DNA from 3 places in the Rhodopseudomonas sp. BR0G17 genome. Region 2 is predicted to be linked to each of the others. Evidence: predicted binding sites of a transcription regulator. Region 2 holds the regulator's gene; each other region holds the start of a gene.
What was found. The regulator PhoB, encoded in region 2, activates phosphate uptake and scavenging genes when phosphate is short. The targets are predictions, from matches to a motif close to TGTCATNNANCTGTCAT.

Region 1 (2,198 bases), on a different contig from region 2:
TGGACTCGTTCGGCCCGCCCTCAACCTCGGACGAACCCTATCAGTAGTCCTGCCTAGCTCCCGACCCCCGACCGCCGCGTATAGCAGTGGAAGCCGCCATAGATGCCGGAGCGGTCGCGGTCGAAACCGATGGCGCTGCGTTCGGCATCGCGCTGCCAAGTCTGTTGCAGCGGAGCCAGCGGCTCGGTCTCCAGCGGAGATTCTGCGCCGGCGGTGCGGAAGATCACCCGCACCTGATCCTTGCCGGCGCGGTCGATCGCGTCCCACAGCGCGCGGATTTCGTCCGGCGCCATCCAGTCCTGCGCATCGAGCAGCACCACGGCGTCGATCTGGCGGGCCGGCAGGCTCTCCAGGAACACCCGCAGGTTCTCGTGCACCGGGATCACCAGCCCGGCGCCGGCGCGCATCTGCTGATAGCGGCTCTCCTGCAGGTATAGCGGCAGGCAGCGGTCACCCGGACCCGGGTAACTGCGGCTCAGCGCCTGCCAGGCGAAGTAATTGGTCTCGTTGGGATAGACGTCGATCAGCCGGAGCAGGCGCTGATGCAGCACCTCGTTGAGCGGCTGGTCGCCGCCGAGCAGTTCGCGCTGCTGCGGCGGAATGCCGAGGCTGAACAGCAGCGCCGGGGTCTGGGTAAGCATGCGGGCGAACCGCGAGTGGAACAGCCGGTCGACGCGCTGCAGCGCCGCCTGCCGCTCCGGCGAGTCCAGCGCGCCCTTCAGCAGCACGTTGAGGTCGATCTTTGCGATCTTCGCCAGCAGATGCGCAAAGCCGATGAAGCGGCCGAGCGCGCCGTGGCGATAGAACCCGTCGGTGAAGTAACGGTAGCGCGGCCGGCCGCGGAAGTCGCGCTCGTCCCAAAAGCCCCGGGCGTCGAGATCGAGCGCGGGGCGCAGCCGCCGGCGATACAGGTCGGCGTTACCGGCCGCGGTGCCCTCGCCGAAGAACTGCCAGAACGATGCGTAGTCCGGCAGCGCCCTCAGGCCGGCGAGCTTCAACTTGAGCAGCGCCAGGTGTGCCTCGTTGAGATCGACCGCGAATACCTGCGCCGGCTTGGCGGTGAGGTAGGACAGCGCGTTGCAGCCGCCCGACGAGATCGTCACGATCGTCGAGCCGATCGGCAATTGCAGAGCCGCGAGGTCGGCCTCGGGATCTTCCCAGATCTGGGTATAGACCAGGCGGCGAAACCAGATCGAAAACAAAGCGTCCCACAGCGTCGACTCGCTGCGATCCTTGCTGTTGCGGACGGCGTCCGCGATCAGTTGCTGCGTGTTCATCAAATCCTCGACTCGGCAATCGATCCAAATTAGCTGCGCAACACTGCAGTTTTGCGACAGCAGGGAACTGATCAGTGCCGTCTCCCTTGTCATCACCCTGTCGCCTGAAATCGCGATGGAAGGCGGATGATGCCGAACCAGGGTGGCAGGCCATGACGACGCTCACTCGCACCGATCTTCCGCGCACCGAGCTGACGCACCACGAACTCACCGCCGATCCGACGTGGCCGGTCGACGCGACCTCGCGGATGAATCGGATGTACCGCTATCAACGGCACATCTACGACCTGACCCGCCGGTACTATCTTCTCGGCCGCGATCAACTGATTACCGAGCTGCAGCCGAAGGCGGGCGAAACCGTGCTGGAAGTGGGCTGCGGCACCGGCCGCAACCTGATCCAGGCGGCGACGCGGTACCGCGAGGCGAAATTTTACGGCCTCGACGTGTCGACCGAGATGCTGACCTCGGCGATCAGTTCGATCGAAGGCGCCGGGCTGATGTCGCGGGTCAAGGTCGCGCACGGCGACGCCACCGCCTTCACCGCGCAGGCGGTGTTCGGCCAGGCGGTCAGCTTCGACCACGTCATGATCTCCTACAGCCTGTCGATGATCCCGGACTGGACCGCGGTGATCGATCGCGCCGTCGCCAATCTGAAGCCCGGCGGCAAGCTGCACATCGTCGATTTCGGCGACCAGCGCGGCCTGCCTTCGGTGGCGCGCAACCTGCTGCGGCGCTGGCTGACGCTGTTCGACGTCACCCCGCGCGACAGCCTGGAAGCCGTGCTGATGCAGGTCGCGGCCCGTACCGGCGCCGGGCTGCGGTTCGAGCGGCCATATCGCGGCTATGCGCAGCGCGCCGTGCTGACGCTGCCGCCGCGCAACAAGCCATGACCGGTTGGCTCGCGCTGTTTGCCGCGGGCCT
Region 2 (2,198 bases):
GAAGAACATCGCCAAGCGCGTCAACGCGATCGACAGCGACTTCCATCCGCTGAAGCTGATCCGCGGCCTCGAGCACATGACCGACCTCGTGCAGTCGCAGGTCAAGGCGGTGCTCGATGCCTATACGGCGCACGATCTGCCGGCCGCGATGGTGGTGTGGAACGGCGACGAGGAAGTCGACGCGATCTGCACCTCGCTGTTCCGCGAGCTGCTTACCTACATGATGGAAGATCCGCGCAACATCTCGTTCTGCATTCACCTGATGTTCTGCGCCAAGAACATCGAGCGGATCGGCGATCACGCGACCAACATCGCCGAGACGGTGTTCTACATGATCGAAGGTCAGCAGATCATGGACAAGCGTCCGAAGGGCGACATGACCACCTTCGCCAACGCGACGCCCGGTAACTGACGCTGCTCTGGCCGCCGGCCCGCCGGGCCGGCAGTCATGGGACGGATCGAGACGACACTGAGACGAGGACGACAATGGCTGCGCGCATTCTGGTAGTTGAAGACGAGGAAGCGCTGACGACGCTGCTGCGATACAATCTGGAATCCGAAGGTTACGAGGTCGAGACGGTGGCGCGCGGCGATGACGCCGACACCCGGATGAAGGAGCGGATTCCCGACCTGGTCGTTCTGGACTGGATGCTGCCGGGCCTGTCCGGCATCGAGCTGTGCCGCCGGCTGCGGGCGCGTCCGGAAACCAAGCAACTGCCGATCATCATGCTGACGGCGCGTGGCGAAGAAAGCGAGCGGGTCCGTGGGCTCGCGACCGGCGCCGACGATTACATCGTCAAGCCGTTCTCGGTGCCGGAGCTGCTGGCCCGGGTGAAGGGCCTGCTGCGCCGCGCGGCGCCGGAGCGTCTCGCCACCGTGCTGGCGTACGGTGATCTCGAACTCGACCGCGACAAGCGCCGGGTGGCGCGCTCCGGCCGGCCGATCGATCTCGGTCCAACCGAGTATCGCCTGCTCGAATTCTTCCTTGAGCACCCGGGCCGGGTGTTCAGCCGCGAGCAGCTGCTCGACGGCGTTTGGGGCCGCGACATCTACATCGATGAGCGTACCGTCGACGTGCACATCGGCCGCCTGCGCAAGCTGCTCAATATCGGTCGCGAGCAGGACCCGATCCGCACTGTTCGCGGTGCCGGCTACGCCCTCGACGATCGCTTCGCCAAGGTCGAAGGCAGCCCGTCGTAGTTGTTAGCAGGTTTGCGACGTCGGTGAGCAAAGCGAGCGTGCCCACCAAGACACTCGTTCAAACCACGATGACCGCGAGCGTGATTTAGCGACACGTGGCAACGACGCGATGGCGGCGTTTGTCGACTCTATCGCTTTTGCAATCGTTCAGCCGCGGCCTCAGCCCAACATAGCAGCGTCATCCTCCGCGAAGGCGGAGGATCCCGTATTGCAGTGAGTGGGTGGGAAGTAACGGACGCTCTGGGATACTGGGTCGCCCGCTTTCGCGGGCGATGACAGTTTGGCGGGATGGCCAACCCTGCGCTGCGCGAGCGCGGATTGCCGCGGCCTTGGGCTGGCGGCGTCAGTCTAGCGGGTGGTCTTGGGAGCTGCGCGTCGGCGATCGCCGACCGGCTGATAGGCGATGCGCGAGTGATGCGCGCAGTAGGGCAGGCCCGGCAGCGACTTGCCGCCGCAGAAGAAGAATTCCGGGCTCGACGGATCGCCGACCGGCCAGTGGCAGGTGGCTTCGTTGAGTTCCAGCAGCGACAGCCGCTGGTTCATCGGAACCACGTTGTCGAAGGCGATCGGATCTGGCTCGGCTTCCACTTCGAAAGCGTGCGCCAGTGCGGTGTTGCCGCGCGCCACCGGCCGGGTCACCCTCATCATCTGCTGCACCGGGCGCGCCTTGCGCGGCCGCGGCGCTGCCGACGTGGGGCTCTTGGCCCGGCCCGACAGGCCGAGGCGGTGGACCTTGCCGATCACGGCATTGCGGGTGACGTTGCCAAGCTCGGCGGCAATTTGACTCGCCGACAGCCCGCCCTCCCACAATTTCTTCAACTGCTCGACGCGCTCGTCGGTCCAGGTCAATGCCGTCATAGTTCTATCCCTTCCTGCCGCGGGCGCCGAAGGGCGGCGCGGAACCGCGGCTGTGAGGTCGTCAAAATCTCAGCTGTCAGAATCCCTTAGCGCTCGCCGGACGACCCTTGCCGCCCCGGCGTTACGCCTCATCCGAGAAC
Region 3 (2,198 bases), on a different contig from region 2:
TATTCGGGCGTGCCGAGCGCGAACCGCTCGAGCGGCAGCAACGCTGACCCGTCCCCGATCAGCGCGAACGCCGCGGAGGAGGGATCGCCGGTCAGCGGCGCGCCGGTGTGAAACTTCAGCCACTGCGCCACGGTGCCGTCCGCCGCGATCGTCTCGTCGAGCCAGATCGGCGTGTCGTGATCGAACAGCGTCAGCGCCAGTGCGGCGCTGCCGTGCATCAGCGGCGCCGGTGTGCCGGCTTCGACGCTGATGCGTTGGATGCGGCCGGGCCGCGCCATCGCTTCCATCACGGCACGGAAGGTCGATTGCGCTCCGAGCACCTTGTCGGCAAAGCCGGCGGCAAGTTCGGTGGTGGTCATGGTCAGCCCTCGCCTCGCACCAGCGTGTAGAAATCGACCTTGGTGGCAGCCGTCTGGGCGGCCTTTTCGGCGCGTGCGGTCTCCACCTCGGTGCGCAGCGGCGCGATCACCTCGGCCTCGACCGCAGCTGAATAGTCCGCCGATTGCAGAAGCGCGTCGCACAGCGCGATCAGCTTCGCCTTGGTACGATCTCGTCCCAACGTGTAGCCGAACCCGACCTCGCCGCTGGCGAGCCGCACCGCAGCGCGCGACACCGTCGCCTCGCCGACATTGAAGGCGGCCCCATCGCCGCCGATCCGGCCGCGCAGCATCACCAGTCCCTGTTCCGGCTCGCGCAGCAGCGTGAACGCCGGCGGCGCCAGGGCTCCGACGCGGGCGTCGATCGCTGCGGTATCCGACGCAGCCAACACCGCCATCGCGGCGCGCCGGCGCGCGATCGCAGCTTGTTCGGGGAGGTTCGTGGTTTCGGCGTGCATCGCCATTGCCCAGTTCAAGTTGTCTATGTTAATAGACAACTTGATAGAGGCACAATGTGAAAACTCGATGACGACGAATTCCGTGGCGATGATCACGAAAGCGTTCCTGTCATGACCGCCGAGGCACTCTCTTCAGGCGTCGCGCTGTGGCGTCAGGTCGCCGACGGCATCGAGCTGGCAATTGCCGACGGCCGCTATCTGCCCGGCGGCAAGCTGCCGGGAGAGACCGAGATCGCCGAGAACTACGGGGTCAACCGCCACACGGTGCGGCGGGCGCTTGCGGCGCTGGCGGAACGTGGATTGGTGCGCGCCGAGCGTGGCAGCGGCACCTTCGTCCGCAGCCGGCGGATCGCCTATCCGCTGCGCACCCGGACGCGGTTTTCCGAGATCATCAATGCGGGCGGCCGCGAGCCGCGCGGTCAATTGATCGCCGCGGAGCGCGAGGCCGCGACCGGCGCGTTGGCCGGCCAGCTCGATCTCGACATTGGTGCACCACTGTTCCGGATCGAGGCGCTGCGATCGGCGGACGGCGTGCCGATCAGCCGCGGCACGACCTGGCTGTCGGCGGTGCGATTTCCCGATGCGCCCAAGGTGTTCGCGGCAAAACGCTCGATGACCAAGGTGCTGGCGCATTACGGCATCAGCGATTATCGCCGGCTGTCGACCCGGATCACCGCCTCGGTGGTCGATGCCGCCGATGCGGCGCGGCTCGATCTTGCGGCCGGCCGGCCGGTGCTGGTGGTGGAGAGCATCGACGTTGCTGCCGACGGCACCCCGCTGCTGACCTCCCGCGCCCGCTTCGCCGCCGAGCGGGTCGAATTCGTGATCGAGCCGGATTAGGGCCCGCCCTGCGCTCACGTCATCGCCCGCGCAGGCGGGCGAACCAGTATTGCAGAGAGTTCGCGGCAGAGCACGGACGCTCTGGCATACTGGATCCTCCGCTTGCGCGGAGGATGACGGCTGGGAGTTGGGCGGCGGCGGTGCCGGTGAGCGACGCGTTGCGTCGCTCTTAAGCGACCGCCTTCCGGCCGATGATCGCAAACCGCAGCTTGCTGGAGATCCAGTCGATCGCCGCCACGGTGACCAGGATCATCAGGATCAGGAACGACACCTTCTGCCACTCCAGCACGCGGATCTGCTCGGCGAGCTGCAATCCGATGCCGCCGGCACCGACGATGCCGATGATGGTGGCGGAGCGGGTGTTGGATTCAAAGAAGTACAGCACCTGGCTGGCCAGGATCGGGACCACCTGCGGCAACATGCCGAAGCGGACGCTGTGGACGTGCGAGCCGCCGGTCGCCTTGACGCCTTCGCTCGCCTTTTCGTCGGCGGCCTCGAAGGCCTCCGAGAACAGCTTGCCGAA

Region 1: the regulator PhoB is predicted to act here: its motif matches at 1,365-1,381, upstream of DY467_RS02955 (BtaA family protein).
Region 3: the regulator PhoB is predicted to act here: its motif matches at 892-908, upstream of phnF (phosphonate metabolism transcriptional regulator PhnF).

Annotation. Positions count from the first base shown of each region.
Region 1 is NZ_QUML01000002.1:193,841-196,038, forward strand. Features, by position in the region: gene DY467_RS02955 (BtaA family protein) at 54-1,277, opposite strand; gene DY467_RS02960 (class I SAM-dependent methyltransferase) at 1,430-2,167, shown strand; gene DY467_RS02965 (DMT family transporter) at 2,164-2,198, shown strand, end outside.
Region 2 is NZ_QUML01000028.1:2,574-4,771, reverse strand. Features, by position in the region: gene phoU (phosphate signaling complex protein PhoU) at 1-412, shown strand, start outside; gene phoB (phosphate regulon transcriptional regulator PhoB) at 487-1,200, shown strand; gene DY467_RS19095 (GcrA family cell cycle regulator) at 1,549-2,058, opposite strand.
Region 3 is NZ_QUML01000002.1:225,573-227,770, reverse strand. Features, by position in the region: gene phnH (phosphonate C-P lyase system protein PhnH) at 1-359, opposite strand, end outside; gene phnG (phosphonate C-P lyase system protein PhnG) at 362-835, opposite strand; gene phnF (phosphonate metabolism transcriptional regulator PhnF) at 947-1,675, shown strand; gene phnE (phosphonate ABC transporter, permease protein PhnE) at 1,845-2,198, opposite strand, start outside.